Regions from separate parts of the Bacillus thuringiensis genome, predicted to be linked through region 2. Evidence: riboswitches for the same ligand, from Rfam matches in the RefSeq annotation. Region 2 holds a riboswitch; each other region holds the start of a gene.

Region 1 (10,975 bases), 1.4 Mb from region 2:
CCCACTCTATGTCCTTAAGATGTAATGACTCAAATGCAAAAAAATCTTCGCAAATTTTTCCAATCAGGTGTGGATGTTCCCTCAAAAAATTCCACTGTAATACTTTAGGAAGAAAATGCATTTCATATTCTTTACTTCCCCGTACTACCTCATCAACTTCTCTTTCACAAATTCCCCTTATTAAATAATCATTTCTTAACTCTATTTGAATTTGTTGAAATGTATCGCTGCATTTTTTCAATTGAAGTAAACACGTAATATACTTCCGAAAAAGTTCGTTATCATACTGACAACAGTTTATAATACGATCGACTTCATTCATAATGTACGAGCCTTTTCTTCTATTTGTAATAACCATTTTTCGCGCTTTGATACTTTACTCGTTTTCACAGATTGAAAAACTGACCGTTTTATATCACGAATGCCACAAAAACGTAAAACACCTCTCTTCATCATAATCCAATCTGCTGATCGATATAACAATGCGACGTACCATAGAGGCGAGTCTAACGTATTAATAACCCAAGCTTTCTTACCTTTCAATAACCCTTTCGGAAGAGCACCTTCATATTTATAAGCAAATCCAGCTACGAAAATACGGTCAATAAAACCTTTTAAAATAGCTGGCATCCCCCACCACCATATCGGATATATAAAGAGAAGTGTATCTGCTTCTTCCACTAATTTTCTATACCGCGCTGTCTCTTCTTCATTTACTAAATCACGTCTTTTCTTCTCTTCATTGAATACAAGTACCGGATCAAATTGTTCCTTGTATAAATCAAGCAACGTAACCGAATGATTTGTTTCCTGTAGCCCTTTTTGCACATGCTCTAAAATTGCCCCGTTAAAACTTGAAGGATTAGGATGAGCGTATATAATCAGTACGTTCACTACAAAACAACTCCCTCTATCTTTAAAGTTACCCCTTCTTTAATAACTTCTCTACAATTTGTACGTTTTTCGAACTTTGCAACAGTCGATTTAATACAGTAAGTAACTCTTCTTTTTCTAAATCTTTTAGTTTCTCTTTAACTGCACTCTCACCAGCACCTTGAATATCATAAACAACTGCCGCCATATGTTTACAATAATTTTCATACGGACATTCGCAACTACTTTTTGAAAAATCTTCGAGATCGATAACTACTTCATAATTCCCTGCATTTCCAGTAACGAATGCAAACACTTTGTTATCTTGTATTTCAACATCTTCTATATGTCCATCTTCATAATATTCATATCCCTTATCTACAACGTACTTTGGGATCCATTTCGTTATATCTTTTAATAAGTAAGCGTACATAATTGTACCCCTTCCTTTAATTCCCTTTTGACTTCCAAAACCCTGCATGTTATTCTAAGAACTGTTAAATAGCAAGTCTATTTTACAAAACGACTGACACCTATTCGGCGAAGGTGTCTCTTTTCATTTGCAGCCGATACGAATTGCCTCTTTCAGGCACATTCAATTTTTGACACTACACACTCAACACCATTCCCTGTATCAGGCTGCTTTAGCAGTCTTTTACTCTACATACTCCGTTATTTTTAAAAAAAGAGAGCTTAGCTCCCTTTTCTCGCCTTATAAAATACCCCTTTTTCAGTATAGAGATATTCATCAGCTAATGTAATTTTCCCATCCAGTTTCAGTTCGTCTAATAGCCTTGATAAATAAAATTGATGTAACATTTTTTTCGTGAATTTTCCTTCATGATGCGAAACGATATGTTCTTGAATATCTAACAATGATATCGGCTTATCTTGCTCTATCATATATTCATAAACTGTACTACGCAGTTTTACGTATTTTTCGAGTGTCACAGTAATTCGCAACCCCTTTCTTCTTAATATAAATTTTCGTAATCGGTTTTTTTACAACAAAAAAACCTCTCCGATAAGAAGAAGTTACGTATATATCTTCGTCTTATCTCCCAGAACAAATATGTTCTGCTGGAATTAGCACCTGCATCGCGGTTGCTGGGTTTCATCGGGCCAGTCCCTCCACCTCTCTGGATAAGAAAATATTCACTTAAATCTTACTATACGTAATTTCACTTTAATTGTCAAACAAATATAATAAATATAACAAATTATATTTTCTTTCTTACTGTTCATACTACTCGTATATGAACAGCCAAGGAGGATTATAAAATGCATCAAAATGCTCGCGGATATGTACAAGATTCTTTTCAATCATTACAAGAAGCAAAACACTGTTTAGAAGAAGCACTTGAAACAGTTGAAAAAGATTTTAATCGTGCTCGTATTGAACAATCACTTTATGCTGTTGAACAAGCTATTCAACGTTGCGAGTACACCGTTCACATTTTAGAAAAAGATTAAAAACTTCCCATCTATCGATGGGAAGTTTTTTCAAATGGCATACTTCATAATTATTGCCGTTATGATTAAAAAATATACAGAATTAGCAATTTCTAAAATCCCTACTTTTATAATAGAGATTTTTTTGCCATACAACACAATTGCTCGAATGACACTTGGTATAAAAATAAGAGAACACCACGGATTAATCATAAATACAATTATAGTTAATACGATATGATATCCCCAAGATATAAGACGATACTTCGGATTATTTTTTTCACGAATCATCGTTTTCACATAAAACGTACTACCTAAAAAGTATAAGAATGAAATAAGCGCAATGAATAATGCTATATGATCGATTTGCTTCATTGAAAAATAATAACTAATTAACCCACCGATACAAAATACAATAATTGCACAAATATCATTTAATAGTGCTCTTTCATTTTTTTGACGAGCATAATACATATTTACTATAAATAATGGAATCATTACTATTACGAATAAAAGAATTCGCCACTCATATAATAAAGAAATCATCCCAAATAGGAACGCAATACTAAAATAAACAATTGCGGCGTGTAAAAGCTCTTTTTTTCGTCTTTGCTTTATGTACGTAAGAAATGGATATGTAGCTAAATAGATAAAAAACCATGCTATAAACAATGGAATATGATAAATAGTAGGTTTCCCAAGTATGACACTTAATAGAAAAGGTATAACAAGCATGGCCCATGCACCATGTTGCTTCGGAATAACTAACTTCATTAACTATACACCTCCCTCTTGAAAAGAGTTCTCACGTACTATTATACAAATAATTTTATATAATAGCGGGTGCATATTGAATCTATTTTTTGACAAAAAAATGCTCCTTACAATATGTAAGAAGCATGAAAGAGGCAAACGAATATGTAAGTCGCGACCCTACCTTATATGAGTATGCTTTTCTATGTCACGTTATGCTCATCTAATATACCGTATTTCTTTTTAAATCTTGTAAGAATCGTAATCCAAGACGTACTAAATAGTAGTAAGAAAATAACATTCGAAATCGCATGACTCAAATCAAAATAAAAACTTGCGATATAATACGAAATGACAGTCTCCCACGTTGCTTCTCGTATAAAACCGAGAAGACCCCAGAAATTCATAATCCAGCCAAATAAAAATCCAACGATTACTCCGTAAAGAAGTCTCCCCCATAGTTTTTTCATTAAAAATGTATTACGAAGTAAACCTGCTATAAAACCAATCATGCCCCACGAAAACATTTGCCACGGTGTCCACGGACCTTGTCCTAAAAAAATATTAGATACGATCGCTGCTGTGGCACCAATCATAAAACCAGTTTCACTTCCAAATACAATTGCAGAAACAATAATGACAAAAGAAGTTGGTTGTACACTTGGTAAAATAGAAAATGGCACTCTGCTTACTGCTGCAATTGCCGCTAATACAGCAACGAGAACAATTTCACGTGAAACAAACGCCTTCCTTTCAAAACGGATATAGAAAGGTAACATAATAACCGCTAATATAAACAAACTACTTAACATGTAATAACCGTCCATGACAAGTGTCGTAAGAAGTAATGTGCCTATTATTACTGCAAAAATACATATTATGAATGCAACATATCGTTTGGACACGCTTCGTACACATCCTCCCACGTTAATGCATATGGCAATTCTTTTCGAATGAATCGATTAATAGATGTTGTATAAAAGAAATTGCCGCTAAAAAATTCTTTCGGTGCATCATTCATAATGACTGTTCCGTCAAATAACATCATACATTGATCAACGTATTTCGCTGCAAATTCAATGTCATGCGTTGCCATTATAATTGTTGTTCCTTCTTTTTGTAGCTTCCTAAATAGTTCTCCTACTCTTTCTTTCTTCCACGGATCTAGCCCCTTTGTCGGTTCATCAAGTAATAATAAAGTTGGCTTTGATAATAACGTTGTACATAACGCAAGTAGTTGTTGCTCTCCCCCGCTACAATCATGCGGATGGCGTTCTTTAAGCGAGTACAACCAAAACTTCTTCAACATATCTTCTGCTATTTCTTTTCCTTGTTCTCCGTATAATTCACGTGCACGTTCATACACTTCATCCCACACTGTATCAAATGTAAAATGATAATACGGATGTTGCGATACATACCCGATCCTTTTAAATCGTTCTTTCGAATCAATTTTATGTATCACTTTCCCGTTCCACTTTACTTTCCCTCTTCTCGCTTTTTGTAATCCTGCTAAAATCGTTAACAGTGTAGACTTACCTGTACCGTTCTTCCCAACGAGCGCTACCCATTTTCCTTTTTCAATCGAAACTGATAAATCACGTAAAATAAGCGGACTACTTTTTTCGTACTGGAACGAAATATGCTCTGCGCTTAAAATTACCTCTTGCTTTTCACTTTGTGCTATTGGCTCATTTACATATGATATCGCTGAAAAATTATTCATTTTCATTTGCGCCTCTCGCACCGTAAACGGAATATCTCTCACATTCCACTCTAAAAATAGCCTTGGAATTTGCGGAATAAATGGACGGAATGTTTCTACTCCCCACATATTCGTAATAACAGTTTTAGGACTACCATCATACATAATACAGCCATTATCCATACAAACAACGCGTGTTGCAAGCGGGATAACTTCATCTAAACGATGTTCACTTAAAATAATCGTAATTCCAAGTTCTTCATTAATCCGTTTTAATAATCCTAAAAACTCTTTCGCAGCAATTGGATCTAACTGGGCTGTCGGTTCATCTAATAATAGTAACTTCGGCTGCATAACTAATACCGCAGCTAAATTGACAAGTTGCTTTTGCCCGCCAGATAACGTGTGAACAGATTGATGCAATAAATCTTGAAATCCTAAAAAACTAATAAGCTCCGCTATTCTTTTTTGAATAATATGTGATGGTAATCCGATATTTTCTAAAGAAAATGCTAATTCTTGAATCACTGTATCCATTACGAGTTGATTTTCTGGATTTTGAAATACCATACCAATTTCTTGAGCAGATAACAAATCAGGTACATTTTCTAATAAAGTACCATCATAATATGTATCCCCAGTACGCTTACCAATTGGAAGTAATTCTTTTTTAAAATGTTTTAATAAAGTCGTCTTCCCGGATCCTGATCCGCCGGCAAGTGCAATAAACTCTCCTTTTTGAATAGAAAGAGAAATATGCTGTAACGCTTTTTCGTTTTCATCAGCATATACAAATGATAAATTGTTTATTTCTGCATGCGCCACCATAACCATTCCCTTCCTTCCATTATAATTGGTAAACTAATAAACATCGTAAATACGATAAACATCATCCCATCGTATTGCTGAAATAAAATAGATTCGACTTTCGGATAAATGATTAACTTTCCTCTGCCATACGTACTACATATGATAGCAATTATAAATAGAATACTTAAATAACTGAGCGTATACCAATCTCGTTTTTCCATTCTATAGCGAATATATGTCGTACGTTTCGTTACACCAAATCCACGAGCTTGCATAGAATCTGCCGTTTGCAGTGCATCTTCTAATGAACAAATTAATAATACTTGCAGCAATTGCATACCATTTTTCACGCGTTCCATCATTGAACCTGAATCTACCTGCACACCTTTCGTTTTTTGGACGAGTGTGATTTTCTTTAATCGCCTTATAAACAAAGGAACAAATCTCACTGTAATCATCGTTAACAATGCAACTTTCGGTGAAATTCTTGAAAACAGATATAAAAATTTATGACTGGAAATAATATCATTGTATGACGCAAACGTAAACATAACTGCAACTAGTAATAACCCCATTACTATTCCAAACATAATCGCCTCAAGCTTAATACGGCTATCACCTAACCAAAATAACGTAGTTCGACCTCTATGCGTTAATAACGAATTAAATAAAATTACCATAAAAAAGAAAACAATTGTGCTCGGTAGCATCTTTCTTATCTTTTCGCTATTTCCTTGCATCACATTTAACATAATAATTAATACTATTGCTCCAATTAAAAAAAGAGGATGAAGACACATCATACATAGTATCATCACCCCGATATAATAGAAAAAATTCACAAAAGGATGTAAAGAAGAAAAACTTATTTTCATAGCCCTTTACCGAATGCCTTTCTTATTGTAATACGTATACCCACTCAATTGTATCTCCTGGTTTTACCGTAGCTACACCAGCACTATGGTTTGGAAAAGCACCGTTCACACGATATTTCCATCCACTAGTATCCGCAATATCTTTTTCATATAAATCATTAATACCTTTTACATAAATACTATCTCTAGATCCGCTTGCATCAACATCTAATCCTGTACGTTGTAATACTTTATACACAGTATCGCCATCTTGTACATCCATCTTTTTCGCACCCATTATATATCCGTTATTTCCTTTTACCGAGATTGTTACTTGTTTTGCTTGTGGTTTCGGTACTGGTACTGGATCTGGTTTTGGTGGTTCAGGTTTTGGTACTGCCGGAGTCGGTATCGTTTTCTCCGCTTTATTCGGATCAACTTTTTGCTCCTGCTTCGGTATTTCTTTCGGCTGATTCACAACCTTTGCTTCTTCTTTTACTTCTGGTGCTTTCGGTTGTTGTTTCTCTTCTTGTGCTTGTTGCTGTTCTGGTTGCTTATTTACAGCCGGCTGTTCTTTCGGTTGTTCCTGTTGTTTCTCTTCTTTCTTTACCTCTGGTTGTGCCTGCGGCTTTTCCTCTTTCGGCTTCTCTTCTACTTTTTGTTCTTGTTTCTCTTTCTGTTCTTCTTGCTGCTTTTGCTCTGATTCAGCTTGCTTTTCTTCTTTTTTTTCTTCCGGCTTCGCTTCATCTTTTTGTTCTTCTTGTTTCGCTACCTCTTCTTGCTTCGGTTCTACCTTCTTCTCAGGCTTTACAGCTGCCTCTTCACATCCGGCAAGTAGCCCGAGCGAAAGCAGTAAAGAAATGAACCATTTCACCTTACTCATCCTATCTCTCACCTTTCATACGAAAATTAGGAGCAAATAATTGCTCCTAATTTTTTGTTAAGCTGCTTTACGTCTCCATAATACATATGCAGAAGCAATACATAATACACCCATACCTACTTCTGTTGCTGCACTATGAGAAGATGCTCCTGTTTTTGGTAGACTGTTACCGTTTCCGATTTTTTTATTCTTAACCGGTTCGTTATCTACAACTACTTTTAGATTTTCATCTTTTGTTTCTTGTTGTACTTGGTTTTGTTCTTTCGGTTCTTCAGTAACTTCTTTTTCTACTACATTATTTTCTGGTTCAACGACCTTTTCTGGCTCTTCAATCGGTTTTGGCTTAATTACATCACCAGCGTCTACATTAGACCAATCATAAATAGATTTTCCCATTTCCTTAAATTGAAGTAATGCTAAAAGAGCCTGTTCTGTAGCCATTCCGTTACCATTTTGATCACTTGGTAACCATTTAAATTCACCATTTGAAAGTTGATATGATAATAGGTTTTGCATTGCCTTATGAAGACGATTTTGATCTACATCTTTAACAAGAGATAATCCAATAATTGCTTGCGCAGTACTATTTGAATTTTCTTGTCCATCAGCTGAAAAACCGCCATTTTGCAGCTGTTCGTTATATAAATACGCAACAGCTTTTTGTATAGCTGGTTTCACATCTGATCGCTCTTGATAAGGAGCTAATGCTGATAAAACCATACCTGTTACATCAACGCTACTAGCACTATCTTTACTACCTGAACTATTATAAGTCCATCCACCGTCTGTATGCTGATTATTTAACAGTGCTTCCACTAGAGCAACTCTGTTCCATTTTGATTCAACTGGAATCTCATACTTCTTCGTATCAAATGCAAGTAAAGCAAATGCATAACCTGTAACAGAATTCACTTTATCTGACTCATACAATTTTTGAACTAAATTATGTCCACCTACATTTTTAGGGTCTGCACTCATTGCATTCATCATAATAATTGTTCTAGCTAAATCTGTCGCTGAAAAACGATTAATGCGCTTTTCTACTTTTTCAGTTACTGACTTAACATAATTTAATTTTGCCTCAATTGGCACATTCTTTCCAGAACGAGAAAGCGCTACAGCTACCCAATCACTTTCAATTCCATCTTGTAACATCTTGTCTGATGTTTTAGAAATGGCTTCATTTAATTGTGCACTTGGAACTTGAATGTTCTCTTGCTGTGGTTGTTCTGGTTTTTTCCCATCTGGCGTTTTACCGTCTTGATCACCTTGGTTTTTCCCATCTGGTTTTTCACCGTCTTGATCACCTTGGTTTTTCCCATCTGGCGTTTTACCGTCTTGGTCACCTTGATTTTTCCCATCTGGTGTTTTACCGTCTTGGTCACCTTGATTTTTCCCATCTGGTGTTTTACCGTCTTGACCTTCTGGTTTTGGTTCTTCTGTTTTGCCACCGTTAGGTTCTTCTGTTTTACACGTTCCGAACTTATCTAACGTTTCTTTCAATGTTTCCTGGCTCATATTGCTCCAGTCTGAAACAAAGCGAAAGACAACAACATCTCCAGACTCTAATTTATAACTATCTGCCCCAACTTGTGCAGATGTATCATTTACATCGTATGTCCAACCACTTGTAGCTCCGGCCATTAAACCATCGATGCCTTTTACATATGTTCCAAACGACATCGTTTCAGATTCTACTTTGTCCCCCATGACCTTTTGCAGCAAACTTAAAGCTGTTTCCCCATCTTTAATTTGCTCTTCTTTCGGACATAACATAATGCCTTTTTGTGATTCCCCAATAATTGCAAGTTTTGCTGTATTTCCTTCAGCAAACGTAATATGTACTGTATTCGCAAAAGAAACAAATACAAGTGTCACTGCCATTAATGATGTAAGCAGCCATTTTTTCAACATTGCCATCCCAAAATTTCCTCCCTTACTACCATTTACACAAAAAAAGGCCCTTCAAGGGCGTGCGATTGACACTCTCTTTTTGTAAGTGTCGAACAAAAATGTACAACACCTCCTACCCGCATTATTCGCGGCTATATTTGTATAGGAAAAATAATTTTGTTTATGAACGTATCATTGTGATAACATTCACTTTTCTTGGCACAACTTACTTCCATTTAAGTTATCGTAAAACGATAAACCTATACATTCTGTAAATTTTAAATTTCTGTATTATTTTACTATTGACAAAGAATTTTGTCCATGCTTTATCGGATTTATTTTCTAAGAATAATAACTTATTAACTCTTAACTATGTAAACTCTTTTCACTAATAATGACGCCATCTTCATCCGCATAGACATATTCATTTGGATTCCATTCCACTTGTCCAAAGTGCAGTGAAATATTTCGTTCTCCCTTTCCTTCTTTCACACTTCTATTTGGCATCGTCCCTAACGCTAAAATACCAATATTAATATTCTTTAGTTCACTAGAATCACGAACATATCCATTCACAATAATTCCTGCTAGCTTTCTTTCTTCCGCAATAGCTGCCAAATTATCACCAAGTAACGCACAATTCGTAGACGCTCCGCCATCAACAACTAATACTGTTCCTTCTGGGAGTGTTTGCAATCCTTCCTTCACTAGTACATTATCATCTTTCACTTTTACAGTTGCAATTTTCCCGTGGAATTGTTCTTTCTTCCCAAAAGACCGAAAAGACTGGCGACATATTTGTAATTCCTTTTCAAATTCATCACATAGATCCGTAGTTTTCCACATTTTGTTCCCTCTTTTCCTTTTTCTTTCTATTTAACATATTCTTGGCTTATTTTCGTTTCCCTGTCTAATATTGCAATAATTTGTATGTACGGGAAAGGATACAAAAACTATTGCCTTAAGAAGCCACCTTTATTATAATCTATTTCACAGATTAAATTCAGAATATTAAAAATTAACCAAGTGAAGAAGGAGGAATTTTATGCAAATACAAACTGAGGCAAAAAAACAACCTAGTAAATCAAAGTTTAAAATGCCTGATGCGTACGTACTACTATTTTTTATTGCCTTACTTTGCGCCATCGCTACTTATTTCGTTCCTGCCGGAGAATTTAAAAGGGTTACAAACGGGACCGTTACAACAACAATACCAGGTAGCTATCATTCTGTTCCGCAATCACCCGTAGGCTTTGTTTCTTTTTTTACCGCTATTGAAAAAGGAATGACACTTGCTGCTCCTATTATCTTTCTAATTTTATTTACAGGTGGAGCTATTGCAATTCTTGAAAAAACAGGTGCTCTTGACGGTTTAATCTATCATGTTATTAACAAATTTCGGAATCAGCAATTACTTTTCATTTGTATAGTTGCTGCGCTCTTTTCTATTCTTGGAACGACTGGTATTATCGTTAACTCAGTTATCGGTTTTATCCCCATCGGTATCATCGTTGCACGCACGTTAAAATGGGACGCTATCGTCGGTGTAGCAATTATTTATTTAGGTACTTATGCTGGTTTTAATGCTACTATTTTATCTCCCTCACCTTTAGGCATTTCACAAAAGATCGCAGAACTTCCGATGTTTTCCGGGATTGGTTTACGCACCGCAATCTATATATCTTTTTTACTTGCCACTATCCTTTATATAAATTGGTATGTAAAACGCTTGAAAAAATCAAATAAAGGAAG
Region 2 (10,975 bases):
AGAAAATTTTTCTTCTCGAAAGTTAATCGGTTCTATGATTGCTTTTGTTGGTGCAGCATTAGTTTTAGTAGCAGGACGTTCACTTACTAGTTCTTTTTATGGCAATGGAATTGGACTTATTACATCAATATGCTGGGGGCTTTATCCTGTTTTAGCAGGACCATTAATTAAAAAATATTCAGCATTACGTGTTACTACATGGTCTGCATTAGTGGGTGCGATTCCGCTATTATTGTTAAGTGGTCCGCATGTGTTTGTCATGCCATTTCAAATTACTCACGGAATGACACTATTTGCTTTACTATATTCTATTTTCTTTGTCACAGTATTCGGCTTAGTGATGTGGTATGTTGGTGTTCAAAAAATTGGGGCGTCACATACGATGGTATATATGTATATAACGCCGCTTGTAGCTGTTTTATTTGCAGCTGTCTGGGCAAATGAATATGTATCGTTTCAACAGATCATCGGTGGAATTATCATTTTTGTCGGTCTATGGTTTGTGAAATCGGAGAAAGTAAAAGTTCATTCTATTGCAGGGGAACCTATATCAAAATAGGAAAACAGATCACCTATGATCTGCTTTCCTATTTTTTTATTTTTGGTAAGAAGATGAGAAATAAGATAGCAGTAATAAGTGGGATTAAGTTTAAAAATGGAATACGGAAGAGTGTAATAAGAATAATACCAGGAAGAAGAACACCGAGGACAGCGTAAAAAATGCTATGATTTTTCGTGTACCAATACAATGAAAGTCCGATAAGTGCAGGGATAATGAGGTGAATGAGAGCCATTAAAAAATAAATCATTAGACGCCCCCTTTATTTGTGTGCTTATTACATCATATCCGTATGTTCATAGATTGATATCATTTTTTTCATAAATGGACGAAAAAAGTTTGGAAAACCGTCACAAAATATGAGAATATGATGTTCGAAATCTTGTATAATATTATTTCCTAAAAACATTTAAACAACATAAACATACGGTTTATGTTGTTTTTGATTTGAGTGAAATGGATGTAAGGAATATGAATTTGAAAGAAATTTTTTGTTGGATAGATAAGAACGAATGAAGAGGGGTACAGCATGATTAGTATGTCACTAAGATCATTTAAAATCCAATCGTATTATATACTAGGTATTTTGTTACTAGGTTGGATGTTAACACCGTTTTCAGCACACTTTTTAGGCGCTGGAATTGGGCTTATTGTAAGTATGTATTGCGTTTGGCTTTTAGGGAGAAGAATTGAGAAGCTTGGAGATAGTATTGTAAAGAAGACGAAAGCACCGACACTCGGTATGTTTAACCGTTTTGCAGCTGCCATTTTGGGTGCTATTATTATGTACGAAATTGAGCACCACATGGTTATGTGGGCATTTGCAGTAGGGATTATGGGTGGTTATTTCTTAATCGTTGTGAATTTAGGATACTATAGCATGAAAGATGAGAAAGAACTAACGAAGAGTTAAAAAAGATAAAAAGATACTTTATAGATGGAATAGAGGATCTGGCGTGGGATAGAAGCGGTCAGTGCCTATTTAAGCCCCATTCGTCGTAAACCCAGAAGATGTAGTGGGTAGGAAAGTAGTTAATATGTTTGAATCCATGATGTGTACGTGTGAAAATTTGAGTATATAAATTAAAAATTGTGCTTGGACAGTCTTTAGGTGGAATAGAGGATTTAGCGAAGAGTAGAAGCTATAAGAGTATATAGAAAGAAGCTTACGTAAAAACGTAAGCTTCTTTTTTATGTAAGTGTGTGTAACCGTTAAGCCGCATTGGGTTTTGTCGGTGAGTACGCGAAACTTTACGGTTACACGACACTTATTCATATGAGTAAAGGGTTATTTCAACAGAAAGTTTTAATTTAAGCGATTGGGCCGCCTAAGTTAATAATATCTTCAGAAACGCTTTCGAACTTTTTGAAGTTCTCTTTGAATTCATTTGCAAGCTCGATTGCTTTTGCTTTGTAAGCAGCTTTATCAGCCCAAGTTTGTTCAGGCATTAACACTTCGTCAGGTACACCTGGTACGTGAAGTGGAACTTCAAGACCGAAGATGTCATGTTTAGCTGTTTCAGTTTTTGCAAGTTCGCCGCTTAATGCTGCTTGAATCATTGCACGAGTATAACCTAAGTTCATACGTTTACCAACGCCATATTCGCCGCCAGTCCAGCCAGTGTTTACTAGGAATACTTTCGCATCGTGTTTCTCGATTTTTTCACCAAGCATTTCAGCGTAGCGAGATGCATCAAGTGGTAAGAATGGTGAACCGAAGCAAGTTGAGAATGTAGCTTGCGGAGATGTAACGCCGCGCTCTGTTCCTGCTAGTTTACTAGTGTAACCACTTAAGAAATGATACATAGCTTGCTCTTTTGATAACTTACTGATTGGAGGCAATACGCCAGATGCATCAGCAGTTAAGAAAATAATTGTATTTGGGTGTCCAGCAACACTTGGCAGTACGATATTGTCGATCGCATGCATAGGGTATGCAGCACGAGTATTTTCTGTTAAAGTAGTATCGTTGTAGTCCGCGATACGCGTTTGTTCATTAATGATAACGTTTTCTAAAACAGATCCAAATTTGATTGCATCGAAAATTTGTGGTTCTTTCTCGTGAGAAAGGTTTACACATTTTGCATAGCAACCGCCTTCAATATTGAATACACCGTTATCAGACCAACCGTGTTCATCATCACCGATTAATTTACGGTTCGGATCAGCAGATAAAGTTGTTTTACCTGTTCCAGATAAACCGAAGAATAGTGCTACGTCACCTTCTTCACCTACGTTTGCAGAGCAATGCATAGAAAGAATATCTTGTTCAGGTAGTAAGAAGTTCATAATAGAGAAGATTGATTTTTTCATTTCTCCAGCGTATTCTGTACCACCAATTAGTACAATACGTTTTTCGAATGAAACCATAATGAATGCTTCAGAGTTTGTACCGTCAACAGCTGGATCAGCTTTGAAGTTCGGTGCAGAAACAATTGTGAACCCTGACTCATGAGTTGTTAATTCTTCTTCAGTTGGACGAATGAATAATTGATGTACAAATAAATTGTGCCATGCATATTCATTAATAACTTGAATTGGTAGGCGGTAATTGCGGTCAGCGCCTGCAAATCCTTTGAAGACGAATAACTCTTCTTTTTCTTTTAAGTATTCTAAAACTTTAGTATATAATTTATTAAAATGTTCTTCAGAAATCGGTTGGTTCACAGCTCCCCAAGCAATTTTGTCAGCAACCGATGCTTCTTTCACAATAAATTTATCTTTAGGAGAACGTCCTGTATATTTTCCTGTTGAAGCAGAAACGGCACCAGTAGAAGTTAATTTCCCTTCATTTCGCATTAATACTTTTTCCACTAATTGCGGAACACTTAGTTGAATCTGTGCATTGCTTCCGTTCAATAATTCGTGTAAACCAATTTGGACATTCACAGTACTCATATTTATATACCATCCTTTTCATTTAATGAAATATTTCTCGTAATCCCCAACAAGAGTATAACACAATTATATAAATAATGTATACTATTTATTTCTTTTTGTTTGTGTGAATGCATTATTTCCCTATTAATATTTCATTTCAGGCGTATTGAGAAAAACTTTCAGGAAAATGTGAATATTAATTGACAAATGAATATCATTTCTTTAGTATAGGTTGGGACGGATACTCTCTTATCCCGAGCTGGCGGAGGGACAGGCCCGATGAAGCCCAGCAACCTCACTTGTATTGATAAATACAGGTGAATAGGTGCTAAAACCTGTGCGAGGCTACAGGTCTCGAACGATAAGAGCGAAGGGCAAAAAGCAGTATGCAAGTAGCAAATTAAACCTTTCCTCTATGTAAAGTAGGAAAGGTTTTTCTGTATGCTTGTGTGGGAGAATAAATGTATGTCGCAGTTTGTGGCAAATTAAGGATGAGTTCCGTACAATATATACAATTACTGTAGGGAGGTTTACCACATGACAAAAAAACGTCATCTGTTCACATCTGAGTCTGTAACTGAAGGACATCCAGATAAAATTTGTGACCAAATTTCTGATTCAATTTTAGATGCGATCTTATCAAAAGACGCAAATGCACGTGTAGCTTGTGAAACAACTGTAACAACTGGTTTAGTATTGGTAGCGGGGGAAATTACGACTTCTACTTACGTAGATATTCCGAAAATCGTTCGTGAAACAATTCAAGGCATTGGTTACACACGCGCAAAATACGGATTCGATGCAGAAACTTGTGCTGTTTTAACATCTATCGATGAGCAGTCTGCTGACATCGCTATGGGTGTTGACCAAGCGCTAGAAGCACGCGAAGGTCAAATGACTGACGCTGAGATTGAGGCAATTGGTGCAGGAGACCAAGGTTTAATGTTTGGTTTTGCATGTAATGAAACACAAGAATTAATGCCACTTCCAATCTCGCTTGCTCACAAATTAGCTCGCCGTTTAACTGAAGTACGTAAAGATGATACATTATCATACTTACGTCCAGATGGAAAAACGCAAGTTACAGTTGAGTATGATGAAAATGGTAAACCAGTACGTGTTGATACTATCGTAATTTCTACACAACATCATCCAGATGTTACATGGGAAGAAATCGATCGCGACTTAAAAGAGCACGTAATTAAAGCTGTAGTACCAGCAGAATTAATGGATGGAGAAACGAAATTCTTCATTAATCCAACTGGCCGCTTCGTAATTGGTGGACCACAAGGTGATGCTGGTTTAACAGGACGTAAAATCATCGTTGATACTTACGGTGGATACGCTCGCCACGGTGGCGGTGCATTCTCTGGTAAAGATGCAACAAAAGTTGACCGTTCTGCAGCATATGCAGCTCGTTATGTTGCGAAAAACATCGTAGCAGCTGGTCTTGCTGACAAAGCAGAAGTACAACTTGCATACGCAATCGGTGTAGCACAACCAGTATCAATTTCAGTTGATACATTCGGCACAGGTAAAGTATCTGAAGACGTACTAGTAGAACTAGTTCGTAACAACTTCGATCTTCGCCCAGCTGGTATTATTAAAATGCTAGACTTACGTCGCCCAATTTACAAACAAACAGCAGCTTACGGCCACTTCGGACGTACTGATGTAGATCTTTCATGGGAACGTACAGACAAAGCTGCAGCTTTAAAAGAGCAAGCTGGTCTATAATATATGAAAAAAAGCTTTGCGCGGTGAGCGCAAAGCTTTTTTTATTTCGTTTTACTTACAATTTGAATGCATGAACTACAATATACTTCTCCATCTAGCTCAATATACTTTTTCATATTAGTCATGCCTTTTCATACGTTTTTATTTCCTTTTTACATGATTTAGAAAGGGTGGGTTTCTTCTGGAACATATGCAATCAACCTTTCAATTGACGTGCTTTTCCTGCGCAAAAGGCACTGCTTAGTAAAAATAGTGTCGCGAATATAATGCTTACTAATGTAGCGTATGGAATTGCGCCTTTTAAGGAAAAGCCGACAGTGATTGAAGCGATGAATAAGAGGATAAATGTTGTTGTTAATTTTTTATATAGTTCCATAATATGTAGACCTCCAATTTATTTTTTAGTACAAGTTTTAAAATTGAATTCTATTATGTAGAAAATATAAGGAGTAGCTAAAGATGTGTAGTCTAGGAGTATAAGAAAGTGCACTTTCCTTTTTGTGGGTTAGTATACTTATATTGTATCATGGCGCATGATTGGCTTCATATATAATTGTGTAAAGATATGTATGATAAAATGAAGAAAAGTCTTTAAGAAAGGAAAGATACAAAATGAGTGTAACTGAACATAAAAAACAAGCTCCAAAAGAAGTGCGTTGCAAGATTGTTACGATTTCCGATACACGTACGGAAGAAACAGATAAGAGCGGACAATTATTACATAAATTATTAAAAGAGGCAGGACATACAGTGACCTCTTATGAAATTGTAAAAGATGATAAAGAAAGTATTCAGCAAGCAGTGTTAGCTGGTTATCATAGGGAAGACGTAGATGTTGTATTAACAAATGGCGGTACTGGTATTACGAAGCGTGATGTAACAATCGAAGCAGTGTCAGCATTATTAGATAAAGAGATTGTCGGGTTTGGTGAGCTGTTCCGCATGATTAGTTATTTAGAAGATATCGGAAGCAGCGCAATGTTAAGTAGAGCAATCGGCGGTACAATTGGACGTAAAGTAGTTTTCTCGATGCCAGGGTCGAGCGGAGCGGTTCGTCTTGCGATGAATAAATTAATTTTACCGGAATTAGGCCATATTACATTTGAGCTGCATCGCCAATGAGTAAGTGGGCTGGAATTGTATTAGCGGGCGGTATGTCGAGTAGATTCGGTGAGCCAAAAGCGTTAGCGAGCTGGCGAGATAGTACTTTTATTGAGCTTATTTTGAAAGTGATGACAAGTGCGCTCCAAGAAGTTGTAGTCATCAGTCACTCTGATATAAAAGAGCGAGTAGAGCAATTCGTACAAGTTCCTGTTATAGAAGATATTCCGCACTATAAAGGAAATGGGCCGCTTGCCGGCATTGTATCAGGAATGGAATACATAGAAGCAGATTGGTACGCTATTATGCCTTGCGATGCGCCAAATGTTTCGCATGAATGGTTTACCATTTTACTAGAGCAAACGAGCAATGAATATGATGCGGTTGTACCTATTATTAATGGAAGAAAACAGCCGCTACTTGCAGCGTATCATAACCGCGTGAAAGAAAAGATTTATGCTTTACTTCAGGAAGAGAAAAGAAGTATGGGGCAGCTTTTATCACAATGTAATGTGAAGTATGTTGCTGGAGAAGATGTACAAGCGAATACAGATTGGTTTATAAATGTAAATACAAAAGAAGAATATGTGCAGGCTCAAAAAGACCTTTCAAATGAATGAAAGGTTTTTTGATATACAGAATTGGGGAACAATTGCTGTATAAAGGTATGTGAGTAAGTTGATTTTAAGGGGAATTCTTAAAATCATTATACAGCAAAAACACTGTATAACCATATATTAATTTTTATGGGTTTTTATTACAAGTCTGTTTAGTTATGTTTATTTTTGCTATAATGAATATGGAAATAAATGATATTTCACCTTATGTATCATTCATTTAACTAAAATTCACAAGTGTGTAATAAACTCCCTTCGTTTTTGAAGGGAGTTTTTCTGTTTAAGCAAGTAACTCTGATGCGGTATGCTGAAGGACTTCTTCATACTGGTTAAGTAAGGCGCGAAAGATCTCATCCCAGCTTTTTGATTTCGCAAAAGATGAAGCTGCTATTCCCATTTGCTCAAGTTTTTCTTCATTTTGCAATAAAGAATAAATGGATGATAGAAATGCATCCTCATTTTTAGGGGGACAAAGAATTCCCGTTTTTCCATCTGTAATAATATTTTTAACCCCGCCACTATTTGCACCAATGACAGGTGTGCCACATGCGAGTGATTCAAGTACAACATTTCCGAATGTTTCAGTAGCTGATGGAAATACCATTATGTTAGAACAAGCATATGCAGCGGCTAAATCTGCACTTTGTAAGTAGCCAGTAAAAGTGACATTTGTTTGCGGAACAGCTTCACGCAAATTTGTTGCTAGAGGTCCGTCTCCTGCGATGAGCCAATGAATGTCGTTTCGAGTATGCGATGTTTTAACGATAAGGTTTTGCAACGTATCAATATCTTTTTCAGGAGCAATTCGTCCTACATAGGAAAGAACATACTTCGCTGTAATATTATATTTTTTTCGGAATAGGTCTGTATTGTAAGCTGGATGAAAGAGTGTGCAATCTACACCACGTCCCCAAATGGAGAGGGCCTGAAAGCCTTTATTTTTTAATTGATGTAATGTTTCAGGGGAGGGAACGAAATTTTTTTGCATATGACTATGAAACCATTTTAAATAGTTCCAAAGCATATTGGTGAGAAATTCAATTTTGTAATAGCGTAAATACGCATCGAAATCAGTATGATAAGAACCGACAACTGGGATGTTTAACTTTTTGGCGTAATACAGTCCACAAAGTCCCATGTTGAAAGGTGTGGCAATGTGAATAATGTCAGGTTTAAAGGAATGAAGTTCCCGTTTAATACGCGGAGTAGGAAAAGAAAAGCGACATTCTGGATATAATATTGTTAACGGGATACTTCTCATCTTGTTCACATTAGCCACGAAATTATCTTCAGCTGTATGTTGAGGGGCGAAAACAGAATAGGCGATCTGTTCTTTCTGAAAGTAACTTGTTAATCGTTCTAACGTTTTCGCAACCCCGTTAACTTGTGGCGTAAAAGTATCGGTAAAAATGGCGACTCTCATCATATCACTCCTTTATGTGAAAAGTGGGATGAATTGATAAAAAGAGATGATGCCAGAGCAAGTGCCAAGGCACATGCCGACGAATACATCTGACGGATAGTGAAGCCCTAAATAAATACGAGAAATACCGACGCATAATGCTAACGGTAATAGGAAAGCAAGTAAGCTTGGATTATAGCAAATAAATGGAATGAAGACAGAGAAAACGGCTGTTGTATGACCAGACGGGAAAGAGTGGTCTTTTAATGGATGGACTGGATATTTCGCATCCTGAATTGTTAAATAAGGACGTTTTCGTGGATACCACCTTTTTAATATTTGTACAGGAATATGGCTAATTGCTAAAGAAATAGCAGTAGCGATTGCCGCTTGGTGTAAAGTCCCTTTTGCAAAAATTAAAAAGAAAAGTGTAAGTGTAATGGAGAAAGTAGCACCACCGATATGGGTAATATTGCTGAAAAAGATATTTAATGTTTTTTGATCAAAGTAGCGATTAATTCCTTTAAAAATGTAACATTCTATTTTATATAATCCACTGACCTTCATGAAAATTCTCCTCCCTCGTTTACATATATATGGAGATATTAGCTTTTATTTTAATAAGATTTTGTTGAGGGAGTAATAATGTTTTGTAAAGAAAAAGTTAGTTTTTATATAAAAAAAGCTGCCAGTATTATGGCAGCAGTAAAATCATTTTTGTAGTGATTTATAATATTGACCTTTTTCAACATACTGCGTACGAATACGCTCCATATCTTTACGGTCTTCTTCTGTTAATTCACGAATGACTTTCGCGGGACGACCGAAAGCTAACGTGTTTGGCGGGATTTTCTTTCCTTGTGAAACGAGGCTTCCAGCGCCGATAAAAGCTCCTTCGCCAATTTCAGCACCATCTAATATAATGGATCCCATTCCAATTAAAGCATCCTTTTTAATATGACAGCTATGTAAAATAACTTGATGCCCAACTGTAACATCATCTTCTAAAATAAGAGGATACTGAGGGCTTTGGTGGAGTGTACATTGGTCTTGTACATTTACTCGGTCTCCGATTATTGTTGGTGACACATCACCACGGATGACTGTATTAAACCAAATACTTGATTCCTCGCCAACCGAAACATCGCCTGTAATCGTAACATAGTCAGCGATAAAAGCACTACTCGAAATTTTCGGATTTTTTTCTTTGTAAGGATATATCATGTAAAGTCTTCCTTTCCTAGAGACTAGTTTTAGTGTATCAAATTATGAGAAAGAGTGAAATGGAGGAGGTCCGTATGTGGAATTATGAAGCAGAGGAAGCGAAAGCTGTCATTGTTATCGTGCACGGCGCAATGGAATATCACGGACGTTACGAAGCCGTTGCGGAAGTGTGGAATCATATCGGCTACCACGTCGTGATGGGGGACCTTCCGTCACATGGAACGACTTCAAGAAATAGAGGACATATTGATTCATTTGATGAATACATAGAGGAAGTTAAATTATGGGTGAAAGAAGCAAGAAAGTATAGGTTACCTATCTTTTTATTTGGTCATAGTATGGGCGGTCTTATCGTCATTCGTATGATGCAAGAAACGAAGAGAGAGGATGTAGATGGTATTGTTTTAAGTTCGCCATGTTTAGGTGTAGCAGCCGGACCTTCTGCTCCACTTCAATTTGCTTCAAAAATATTAAATGTTGTGGCTCCAAAATTGCAATTTGCAACGAATCTTACGGTGGAAATGTCAACAAGGAATCATGAAGTGAGAGATGCAATGGAGAATGATTCATTGTTCTTGCGCAAAGTATCAGTACGTTGGTATAGTGAATTGATTAAGTCTATCGAAATTGCTCATAAAAAAATAGACGATTTTCCAGACGTTCCGCTCTTGCTAATGCAAGCATGTGAGGATAAACTTGTAGATAAAACACGTGTCCGCATGTGGTTTGATAATGTTAAAATAGGTGATAAGGCATATAAAGAATGGCCGAATTGTTATCACGAGTTATTAAATGAGTATGAGCGTGATGAAATTTTGAATTATATTCAGTCATTTACTGAAATACATGTCAATAATATAGTAAAAACAAACAAATAAATCATTATTTGTACATTTAATAGAGGAGATGAAGGAAGAAGTGAACGTACCGAGTAATCCCATAACGCTCATGGCGAAAGTATACCGTGATGTGTTTCCGGTTGTACACCATGAGCTAGCGATGTGGAAAGAGCGTGCCTACCATATTCCGAATGATGAGCTTCATAGTCAGGCAATCGCAAGTATTGAGCATAAAACGTTTCATTGTGAGGGTGGTGGCATTTTATCGCTGCTAGCAAATGAACACCGAGAGGAATGCATTCGTTTTATCGTAGCGTATCAAACAATCAGCGATTATTTAGATAATTTATGTGACCGCAGTACATCACTTGACCCAAATGATTTTGCCGCACTGCATGAATCTATGTTAATGGCATTATCACCTGAAGTAGAAGGTGGCGGTAATTATTATCGCTATCGTGATGATCAAGATGATGGTGGTTATTTAGATGAACTTGTTGAAACGTGCCAAGATGTTTTAAAGAAAACGAAGCACTATGACAAAATTGCTCCTGTTCTTCATGAACTTGCTTGTTATTATTGTGATTTACAAATTCATAAACACGTGAAGTTAGAA
Region 3 (10,975 bases), 1.2 Mb from region 2:
AATACCAATCATTGCTCCTAACAAGCCAGCAACACCGATTCGTATAATAAAATCAAAATCTACACTCACGGGCACTTCCCCCTTTCATTCATTATAGATAGATAAAACAAAAATTATCACAAACATCCATTTATCGATACGAAAGAATACCACTAAAACAAACTTAATACTCCGACCGTTTTATGTTAATATTTTAAATATTAACATAAAATAAATAACTTCTAATTTTAAACCTCCACTAATTTTCTAAAAAAACAAAGGTGAATTACATGAAATTAGGTTGAGAAAGTTTAGAAAACGCTTTCATTTTGTGTCATAATTTTTTATAAAAACTACATAACTAAAGGAGCTTACTAACAATGAACGTCTCGTTACTTACACCTACTACTGATTTACAAGAAGAATACTTAGATTTCTATAACGAATGGAAAGATAGCGGTGAAACAATGATCCCGTGGGTTATCACAAAAAATCCTGCCAACTTCCCAGCTATGGTTCAAGAACTTCTCGATGCGCATAACGGAATAAATATCCCTGAAACTTGGGTACCAGATTCTACATATTGGCTCGTTACAGATAATAATAGAATTGTCGGAGCTGTTAATATACGTCATCGTTTAACTGAACATCTATTTAACGCTGGCGGTCATATTGGTTATGGCATTCGCCCTTCTGAAAGAAGAAAAGGTTATGCTACGAAATTACTAGCATTATCATTAGAAAAAACGAAGGAATTAAACATCACGAAAGTACTTGTCGTTTGCGACGCAGTGAATACCGCTTCTGAAAAAACAATTTTACATAACGGTGGACTTCGTGATGATGATTTCACTGAGGAAGATGGAAATGTAGTAAGAAGATTTTGGATTGAGCTATGAAGAAGCCATCTAATGAAAATAATCTTATTATAGAGAAATATAGTAGAAGTAACGAGCTAAAAGTAAAACAACTTATTGATTTATATAATGAAGACTCTTATCTATTTAACTTATTACGAGATAGTAAAACAAAATGTGCGTATGTTGCCTGCTATAAAAAAGATGTAGTAGGCATCTTTCTCACCTGGAACAGTAGCTTCCATCCATACTGCACATACTTTCGAATATACACGAACCCTTTCTATTCAGAGCTACGTATTGAACAATTCTTATTTACTGAGATTCAAAAACGAGAACAATTTAATTTACCATTCCAAACTTCTATATGGGAAACGTCAGCTCATTTAAAAACTTATTATGAACAAAATAAGTTTATTGAAATCCGAAGAACATATATGCCAATATTAGACTTACAAAAAATAGTTCCTATCGATATAGTTCCTAATTCAAATTATCATTTACAAACTTTATCAAACATCTTATCTAATAATAACTTACTAGAAAAACTAGCCTACTTAGTAAAAGGCATTTACGAGCAAACCCACTTAGCAAATCCCGTTGCTCTATATCCTCTCGAAACTTGGAAAGAAAAGATCTTAGCTGATGACGTGTTACTAGATGGGAGCTTTCTAATTATAAGTGAAGAGAACGAAATTATTGGGTACTCTTTCCTCCATACATTGGAAAAGGATGATACGTTAGAACTAGGATGGTGCGGAACTCACACTACAGACAATTTACCATTACTAAAAATTCTCGTTTTCGAACAAATTATGTATGCAAACAAACACGGCTATTCTTTCATTCAAGGTGAATTCGATTCAACTAGTATATATGCAATGGAACTATTAAAATCCTTCCCTTTTAACCCTTGTGCTACTTGGATTACGTATCAAAAATAAGCGAGAAAGTGATTATACACTTTCTCGCTTATTTTACACTGCTTCTATTTCAAACTGCACTGTAATACCACTTGGATCTACTACCGCAAACCCATTTGTAGTTTCATTTATTTCATGTTGTTTTTCTATTAATCTTTCTTTCACTTCATCTAACGCTTCTTTATGCGGTAGTACAATCGCATATACCTTTAGTCCAGTTGCATGTACTGGCGGGTGTGGATTGTTTACTCCGTTCCACGTATTTGCACCAATATGGTGATGATATCCCCCTGCTGAAATAAATAAGCAATCCTCTTCACGCTGTTGTACTTCAAAACCTACTGTTTTCACATAAAATTCATGTGATTTCTCTACATCAGCTATTCTTAAATGTACGTGCCCAACGACAGTATTAGCAGGCAAACCATCAAACTCATAATCAACGAATGTTGCCAATTCTTTTAAATCAAGTGGTGTACTTCCTCCTGGCCCTTCTCCCCATCGATCGCGCGGACGGTCTGCATAAATTTCAATACCATTCCCCTCTAAATCTTGCAAATAAAAAGCTTCGCTATATGTATGATCACTTGCACTATTAAACCTTGAAATTGGTAAAATTTCATTTGAATATGTATAACGCCCTTCTTGCTCAGCCGGGCTGTCAATTACATTCTTATTACGAAGAACCCCAAATAGCGCAGAAGCAAAAGCTTCACGAGTCGGAACTAAAAAGGCTACATGATATATACCAGTCGTACGCGGTTCTTGCAGTACCCCGTCCTCTAACTTTTCAAGAACAAGTAACGCGTTCTTTCCACCTTTTCCAGATAAATATGCTTTATTTCCCTCTTGCTTAATTACCTCTAAGCCTACAACATTTTCATAAAAAGCAATTTGACGTTCTAAATCTTTCACTTTAAATTCAACATGACCAATACGTGTTTTCGTATGAATTTGTACCATGAATAACTTCCTCTCTAGTTTCCTTTAATTTTTTATATCAGTTGATAGGCGATAACTCCATTCAACGAATACACCTTAATTTTGTTTTTTCGTAGCATCAACTTTTAGCCATTTTTTCGATATATCACTTAATGTGCCATCTTTTTCTAATTCTTTCAACGCTTTATTTATATCTTCTAACTTTTCACTCTTTTTTGCAAATGGAAATGCAATCTCTCCCCATTCAAGTGGACCAAATCCTATTTTGACGTTGTCCAATTTCGCCTTTGTTATAGTTGTTTCTACTTGAACTTTATCATTATAATAGGCATCGACGCGTCCAAGTCCTACTTCATTCAATTCCGCTGTCGGATCCTCTGAGAACGTTTTAATTGTAAAAGCATTATTTTTATTTAATGCTTTTAATTCTTGCTCTCCAGCTGTACCAAGCCCGACACCTACAGTCTTACCTTTTAAATCTTCTAGCGATTTAATGGTATGATTATCTTTCTTCACCGCGAATACAGAACCAGAATACACGTACGGAATTGAAAAATCATATTTCTTTTTTCTTTCCGGAGAAACTGATAGTTCATTTGCAATTGTATCAATTCGTCCTGAATCTAATAAGCCAAATAATCCCTCAAAATCAGAAACATTCCATTCTACTTTATACCCAGCCTTTTTAGCAGCCGCTTCAATAATTTCAGCATCAAAACCTTTTACTTTCTCACCCTCTTTAAAAATAAATGGACTACGACCTGCAGATGTCCCAACTTTTACTACTTTTTCATTTGTTGTTTCGCTTGCTGTATTTGAACCACAAGCTGATAAAACTCCAACTGATACTGTTAATACTAATGTTAGTAATAATGATGATTTCCTCACAATTCTTCCTCCTAAATAACGAAATGATTGCCTTCTTCTGAAGCATTCAATTGTCGTAAAAACTTTTTCGTACGTTCATTTTGTGGGTTTCGGAAAATTTCTTCTGGTGTTCCCTGCTCTACAATAATGCCATCAGCCATAAATATAACGCGATCCGCCACCTCTTTTGCAAAATTCATTTCATGTGTAACAACAACCATCGTTATGTGCTGTCTTGCCAAGTCTTTAATAACTTGCAATACCTCATTCACCAATTCTGGATCAAGTGCGGAAGTCGGTTCATCAAACAATAATACTGCGGGATTTAAAGCCATTGCCCTAGCAATACCTATCCTTTGCTGTTGCCCTCCTGATAACATTGTTGGATAAAAATCTTCTTTATCAGCTAAGCCTACTTGTTTTAATATTTTTCTCGATATTCCCTTTGCCTCTTCTTCACTTTTTTTCTGTACAACCGTTAATGCCGTTGTAATATTTTGCAATGCTGTTTTATTTTTAAATAAATTATAATTTTGAAAAACCATTGCCGTTTTTTGACGCAATTGTATTATTTCTTTTTTATAAAGTCTCTTCGCATAAATCTCTAAATCTTCAATTCTAATACTGCCATCATTCGGTTGTTCTAATAAGTTTAAACACCTTAATAATGTCGATTTACCCGAACCAGAAGGTCCAATAATGACTACTACTTCTCCCTTATTTACAGTAAGTGAAATTCCTTTTAGTACTTCATTATGTTTGTAAGACTTATACAAATCTCTTATCTCAATCATATATATCACCTCATTTCTGTTACAAATATGGTGCATCCAGTTTCTTTTCTAACTTTTTCTGTCCCCAGCTAATTACGATTGTAATAATCCAATATACTATCGCTACCGCTAAATAACTTTCCATATAACGATATGATTGTGCCGCTAGCATTTTCGCTTGTGCTAAAATTTCAGCCACCCCAAGTGCAAAAGATAACGAAGATTCTTTTAACAATCCAACAAAATTATTTCCAAGTGACGGTACTGCGACACGAATAGCTTGCGGAAAAATAATTTGTCGCATCGCTTGCGCCTTTGTCATTCCAACTGATAAACAGGCATCCATTTGCCCTGATTCCACAGCATTTAATGAACCTCGAATAATCTCTGATAAATAAGCAGCATTATTTAAACTTAGGCCAATTAAAGTTGCTTGCATAGCTGTAAGCACTGTAAATGTCGGAAAGATTTGTGGTAATCCGAAATATAAAACAAACAATTGAACTAATAACGGGGTTCCTCTAAAGAAAGAGATATACACTCTTGCAATTGAATATAAATATTTCGTTTTATTTTTCGTTATGATCGCCAAGCCGATCCCTATAACGAAGGAAATAATCATTGAAACTACAGTAATCCCTAAAGTTATGTATACATATTTAAATAATTGCGGAAAACTTTCTAAAAAATACGTTACATCAAACTTCACTCTATCCCCCCTCTCTAAACAAAAAACTCTTCTTACGCATATAAGAAGAGTTAAATGTGAATCCATTTCTTCTCATCTTTCAAACGCCTATTGCGTTCGCTGGAGTTAGCACAGTACTTTGATACAGCCTGTTGCTGAGATTTCATCGGGCCAGTCCCTCCATCTCTCTTGATAAGAAAACCAATAAATTTTTCCATTTATTTAGTTGTTATTATGAAGAATACACCCCATTACTAATAATGTCAATAAGAAAACTATGAATTAAATTTAATGCTTTTTTTAGACTGTCTTACTCCTATTAAATTTCCTCCTGTTCATTATATCTTGAGGTGTAATATTGATTGCACAAAAAAGCCATTAATTCTATCAAACTTAGAAATAATGGCTTTTTTATAAAGGTATTATACTTATCTCATTTTATGTACTTCAGCAACTAGCTTTCCACCCTGAATGCCCATATAAAGCTTCACAGGTGCATCATTCGTATTTTCAAATACTAAATCTAAATATGGATATGCAATTGTAGCATCTCTTCCTTGTGGAACATAACCTACCGTTTTAGAATGTGTAGTTCTCTCCACCATTTTCAGGCCAGCTTGATCTGCTGCATTGTATAAAGTTGAAGATGTTTGACAAACACCACCGCCATATCCATCTACTAATTTACCATCAACTATTTCTTTCCCTAATTGATATCCTTTATCTGGTGTTGTATCACCGATTAATGAATTAAAAGAGAAACGGTCTCCTTTTGCTAACACAACTCCATTTATGCTCGCTGCTGACAAACGAATATTCTCAATACGGCCACCTGTTGAACCACCTAAGTTCGTTTCATATCTACCAATTACCGTACCATTTCCTTGCGCATCACTTAATGTTGCGACTGGTTTTTTCTCCACGATCGGCAACTGATACGTAGCATCCCACATACCAACATTTAACAATTTATCTACTAATTCTTTTTCCATTAATTCATAAGAAGGTTTTCCTTCTTGCCAACTTCCATCAGGTGCTATACGTGAAGGAACCATTTTTTTGTCGACGCTTTTTCCAACCTCACCAACAACCTTTGTTACAGACTTTTTAAATTTCGCTTCATCTTCGAAATAGCCTAAACCAGATAAATCTAATTTTTTCACTTCAGTACCAGTTCGGCCATCAACTAAACTAATAGTATCCTGCACTTCTGCTTTAGCCTCTACAGTGTGCCCACCAATATCACTTACCAATGCAACATCACTTACTTTTGCACCACAGCCACTCACTACAGCTACACATAACACCCCAACTAATATACCCTTTACTTTACGGAACAATATACTCTCTCCCTTTCCCCAACATCACTATTATGTATTTATTTCATTTTTATGTATGTTTTGTTACAATCATTTTACAATATGTTTATAAAATGTTACAAGTTATTTTTCACTCTATATAAATTACTCTTTTCTTTTATAAATGTCTATACATATTTACATAAAAGTTTGAGTTTGATAGAATTGTAACTTTTATGTAAACTCTCCCCTTTATCCAGTATATACCATTAAGCAAAAGAAATTCAAATCAAAAACCTTCAAGCTATTTTTTATAAAGTGAAACTTTAATCAGTGGGGGTCTTACTGCCCGTTAATGCGGGATAAAGAGAAATCTCATCAACATAAATAGGTATTTGCCGTGCCACCGCTCCGCTTTTGCACATACATTATGGTGAATTCAACCTATTTTAAAGAAATGGAGGATGTTATTATGTATCCCTACAATCCATATGATCCATATAATCAATATGCATACCAACAACCACAGTATGACTTACAAGCACAATATCAATCTTATATAGATCAAGCAGAGCAAACGAATCCATATGACCAAAATAGACAATTCCAACTTCCAATCTCTTTTCCTGGCACTGGAAATCGTCAATTAGAAAGACGCGTAAATGAGCTTGAACAAAGAGTACGTCAACTAGAAAATACAGTTGAGCGCCATACACGTAGACTAAACCGCTTAAACCAACGTTTACGCACGGTAGAAAACAGACTAAACATTCCATTCGCAGCATTAGAAGACGGATTTTAATCGGAAAAATAAAATTTATATAAGGAAGGGGCTCCCCCTTCCTTATATAAATTGACGAAAGTTTTTTCCATCTCTATACTGATAAGAGTTAATGAAATGAAACAAGGTGATAAATATGGATTTTGAAATAAATTATCTTTCCTTTTATGTTGTACAAGTAGAAGGAAAAGGTGAAGCAGTTGATAAACGCTACAAACATTTTCAAACTTTAGACGCTGAAGAATATGAAGATAGCTCCTTAAAAGAATTTTTGAATGGCGAGTTATTAAAAATATCGAAGCGAAAAGTAGAACGTCATGCAAAAACAGAACAAGCCCCAACAAAAATTGGTCGCTTTATTGTAGAGGAGGGGCACGAACTTGATTCAAACCCTCATTACAACCTTTTTAATCGTATTCGCTTTGCAGAAACAAAGGACAACTTTAAAGATATGAGCGAACCTCTCGTTTATACATATCTTGACACAAGCGCTGTACGCGGTGGTGTATTTTTAATTGCTCAGGCAAAACTACGCAAATACTTTGATGACCCATTCGTATTCGTAATGAAATGCGACTTCGAACCAAAGGTTGCTTCTATTTCTGATGAATCAACACTGATTCGTAACGTTGAAATGGCCATCACAACAAAGAATATGAAATCTATCCAGTATCCATACATGCCTGAAGAAGGTATGGTTGAAGTAGGCGAACTAAAAATACACCAAGCATCACATGCCCGCTACTTTGAAGACTTCTTAAAATTCGTCGAATATGAACGCTCTATGCCTGAAATTATGAAAACACAGGTAATGGACATGGTATACGACCAAATTGAAGATGTATTTGAAGAAGGTACGGAAGAACGCGAACAATTCGACCAAGCGATGGAAGTATGGGCTGCCAGTCCGAAACGCGAAATTATGGAACAATTTTCAACCGAAGAAGTAATGGAAGCAACTGCCCAAATCGTCGAGCACGCTCCTGAAGTGGAATTAAAACTAAAAGCAGATCATATCTCTGTGAAGGCTTTACTTGCTGATTTCGGGGATCAAATACATATTGCGAAGGTAAATGACCGATATGTACTTATGATTGAAGCAGACACACTTACGTTTGAAAAGGGCTTCTCTCCTATTGAGTTTCTGAAGCCAGATGAGCTGCAAGATGTGATTGAGCGAATTGAGAATAAGCAACAGTATTCTTATGATCCGAACGGGATTGAATAAATCCTTCCATATATCTGTTTTTACTGGGCGCTTTTAATAAGCGCTCTTTTATTTTGAGCTTAATTGATGTTTATATTAAAAAACGATTCTTAATAGAATCGTTTTTCCTGATTTATAACAAAAATATGCTTATTTTTAAAAATTATTATTGATCCAAGATATCAATTGTCGCAGAATCAAGTAAATTCCTTCCTTGTTGTACAAGCGTATTTCCATTAGAGTAGTCACTATATATGTTGGTAAAATGAAAACTTCACTTCACTACCTCAAATTTATTATACTCGTAAAAAGATAATTGAAAACGATATTCTGGATGCTCTCTCACCCAATCATAGACTTCTTCTAAAATATCCATTTTGTTTTGCAAGTCATTAAGTTCACTACATTCGTCCCTTTTCTGTTTGCACAGAGGGCAGAATCCATTCACTATGTCGGCACTTGTGGCCCTAATAGTTTTACTTTTTAAGTCAACTACTAAACGAAGAAGAAGAGAATGCTCAGCTTTTGTAGTCACCGTCATTTCAGCAACCCCATCCTCATTCCAAAAGACACCGTTTAATTCCATCTGTACGGTGACGTCTTTAATATCCAAGTCTATCACTATCACACCTCCCTTGTATAAAACTCATATTTTACTCTTCGATTTTAATCTTTAATACACCACGCTTTAAAGATATATTAAGCTTTTTCCAATTCTTCTTTTTTGCTATGAAAGGAAGTATAATTACTGCTGATAGCGTGGTAAATATTATCCCCAAAACTACAACTGTTACAATGTTAAAGATTGCTTCCATTTAACTCTATCCTCTTTCATTTCTATGGGCTCTAATTTTATGAATGTATTTAAAAATTCTTACCACCCCTTAATTTTCAAAGCAATTATAATGGCCCAATCACAACAAATCAATTCCTATTTAATATGAATACTTTATTCATCCATCAGTATAATGATGTTAAATTTATGTAGCTAGAAATAGAGGAGAATGTCATTTAACCTCTACATTCTCCTCCATCTCAGCCAAATACCTAATCTGCCGTTCCGCTTTTCTCACTGCCGTACGAAAATGTTTTTTCAGGAGTTCTACTGTATTTTCACTTATATAATATCTTTCCGTTATACTTTCCCACGTGTCGCTACTTTCAAATGTACTCCATTCAAAAGGGCGTTCTGTATTTTTCTTTAGTTCTTTGAACACCCATTTCCGCATCTTTTTTTTCGCTTTTTCTGTTAGTTTTCCGTTTTTTACAAGTTCAAGTTCACCATGTCTTTTGTATCGCTTATTAATATCTCTCTCGCTATACACTTTAAGAAGTATATTTGCTGTATTTTCGGCATCTGCTAAAGCACGGTGCTGTTTCCCTTCCCACGTTAAAGCGAGCTGTTCTACCGCAAATTGTAAACTTGGCGTATGTTCAAACAATTCCTCATATGCTTGAAAAACAAATTTTTGCAAATCAATTCTACTTTCTTTTTCTATACTGGGGCATTCAACATCATGTAATGTACAATCATGAGATAGAAAGCGATAATCTTCTTTTCCCCATGAAACAAATATAGAATCTTCGCCGATGAACTGAATAAATTTCTCTATAATTTGAGGGAATTTTTCTACATCAATTAAATCTTTCTTCGTAATACCGGTTAATTTTGTTGTATGACGAGTTAATCTTGCACTTGGTTTTACTAACTCTGAAAATTCTTCAATTATCTTCATTGTACCTATTTCTATTTTTACAGCTCCGATATCAACTATTTCTGACGGATCTTCTGATTTATACGGTCTGAAATTCCTCTCAATATCAAACACAATGAAATGTGTAGCGTTTTTCAATTTATTTACCTCTTTCTAAATTCCTTTTCACACAAACACTTTATTTTCAGTATTTATTTATTCATGTACTTTATACAAAAATACTACGAATAAATAAATGAAAATTCAGTCTTGTTATGATATGTAAGTAGGAGGACATCTATAAAAATGCAAAAAAAAAGAAGGGCGAGCCCTTCTTTTTTCAAAAATTACTTCTTGTTTACGTTAGTAGCTTGAGGTCCACGGTTACCTTGTTCTACTTCGAAAGTAACTTCTTGACCTTCTTCTAAAGTTTTGAAGCCTTCGCCTTGGATAGCTGAGAAATGAACGAATACGTCTTCTCCGCCTTCAACTTCGATGAAACCGAAACCTTTTTCTGAGTTAAACCATTTTACTTTACCGTTTTGCATGAAAAAAATCCTCCTACAATGTACCTATATGTACATATTCATTTTCAACCACCTTACAATAATAAGCCAGATATTAAAAAACTGCAACCCCTGAGGAGATTTAACATTGCTATCCTCCTCGGAAGTTACAGCTCATTTAAATCTCTATATTATTAAAAGTAAAATGGTTTAAACATACTATATCATATCAATATAATAAAAGTAAAGTTTTTTTCTCAAATTATTTTTTGTTCCCACTGCATTGCTTTTAATTCACCTGATCCAGCTACTACATAACCATCTTTTTGATTAACAATGCGCCATCCGTGCCCTTTAACTGAATCACATACTGTAACAATACCTTCGTCAAGAAGTACACGGCACACACTACTAATACCCGCCTTATTTTGCGTTGAAGTTGTATATAAGACATGTTGGT

The links. Region 2 has a riboswitch for S-adenosylmethionine ahead of metK (methionine adenosyltransferase). Riboswitches for the same ligand answer to the same signal wherever they lie in the genome.
Region 1: another riboswitch for S-adenosylmethionine. It lies ahead of AC241_RS16080 (hypothetical protein); the one in region 2 lies ahead of metK (methionine adenosyltransferase).
Region 3: another riboswitch for S-adenosylmethionine. It lies ahead of AC241_RS17350 (amino acid ABC transporter permease); the one in region 2 lies ahead of metK (methionine adenosyltransferase).

Annotation. Positions count from the first base shown of each region.
Region 1 covers NZ_CP012099.1:3,118,983-3,129,957, forward strand. Annotated here, with positions in the region: gene AC241_RS16065 (hypothetical protein) at 1-322, opposite strand, end outside; gene AC241_RS16070 (NAD(P)H-dependent oxidoreductase) at 319-894, opposite strand; gene AC241_RS16075 (SWIM zinc finger family protein) at 923-1,306, opposite strand; gene AC241_RS16080 (hypothetical protein) at 1,567-1,824, opposite strand; SAM riboswitch class I at 1,925-2,023, opposite strand; gene AC241_RS16085 (hypothetical protein) at 2,155-2,346, shown strand; gene AC241_RS16090 (YwiC-like family protein) at 2,377-3,099, opposite strand; gene AC241_RS16095 (ECF transporter S component) at 3,282-3,983, opposite strand; gene AC241_RS16100 (ABC transporter ATP-binding protein) at 3,956-5,617, opposite strand; gene AC241_RS16105 (energy-coupling factor transporter transmembrane component T) at 5,590-6,468, opposite strand; gene AC241_RS16110 (DUF4430 domain-containing protein) at 6,491-7,330, opposite strand; gene AC241_RS16115 (DUF4430 domain-containing protein) at 7,388-9,250, opposite strand; gene rraA (ribonuclease E activity regulator RraA) at 9,590-10,069, opposite strand; gene AC241_RS16125 (YfcC family protein) at 10,269-10,975, shown strand, end outside.
Region 2 covers NZ_CP012099.1:4,564,890-4,575,864, reverse strand. Annotated here, with positions in the region: gene AC241_RS23630 (DMT family transporter) at 1-559, shown strand, start outside; gene AC241_RS23625 (hypothetical protein) at 588-809, opposite strand; gene AC241_RS23620 (ATP synthase subunit I) at 1,089-1,472, shown strand; gene pckA (phosphoenolpyruvate carboxykinase (ATP)) at 1,871-3,457, opposite strand; SAM riboswitch class I at 3,686-3,807, shown strand; gene metK (methionine adenosyltransferase) at 3,977-5,176, shown strand; gene AC241_RS23600 (hypothetical protein) at 5,373-5,552, opposite strand; gene AC241_RS23595 (MogA/MoaB family molybdenum cofactor biosynthesis protein) at 5,789-6,298, shown strand; gene AC241_RS23590 (molybdenum cofactor guanylyltransferase) at 6,295-6,897, shown strand; gene AC241_RS23585 (glycosyltransferase family 4 protein) at 7,175-8,317, opposite strand; gene AC241_RS23580 (phosphatase PAP2 family protein) at 8,330-8,863, opposite strand; gene AC241_RS23575 (gamma carbonic anhydrase) at 9,008-9,520, opposite strand; gene AC241_RS23570 (alpha/beta hydrolase) at 9,595-10,398, shown strand; gene AC241_RS23565 (tetraprenyl-beta-curcumene synthase family protein) at 10,439-10,975, shown strand, end outside.
Region 3 covers NZ_CP012099.1:3,374,984-3,385,958, forward strand. Annotated here, with positions in the region: gene AC241_RS17320 (MgtC/SapB family protein) at 1-69, opposite strand, end outside; gene AC241_RS17325 (GNAT family N-acetyltransferase) at 360-878, shown strand; gene AC241_RS17330 (hypothetical protein) at 875-1,780, shown strand; gene AC241_RS17335 (VOC family protein) at 1,814-2,722, opposite strand; gene AC241_RS17340 (amino acid ABC transporter substrate-binding protein) at 2,798-3,589, opposite strand; gene AC241_RS17345 (amino acid ABC transporter ATP-binding protein) at 3,601-4,362, opposite strand; gene AC241_RS17350 (amino acid ABC transporter permease) at 4,382-5,050, opposite strand; SAM riboswitch class I at 5,120-5,228, opposite strand; gene AC241_RS17355 (VanW family protein) at 5,458-6,369, opposite strand; gene AC241_RS17360 (hypothetical protein) at 6,800-7,129, shown strand; gene AC241_RS17365 (DUF3900 domain-containing protein) at 7,245-8,336, shown strand; gene AC241_RS17370 (hypothetical protein) at 8,590-8,937, opposite strand; gene AC241_RS34845 (hypothetical protein) at 8,969-9,130, opposite strand; gene AC241_RS17380 (exonuclease) at 9,323-10,168, opposite strand; gene cspB (cold shock-like protein CspB) at 10,357-10,557, opposite strand; gene AC241_RS17390 (WD40/YVTN/BNR-like repeat-containing protein) at 10,773-10,975, opposite strand, start outside.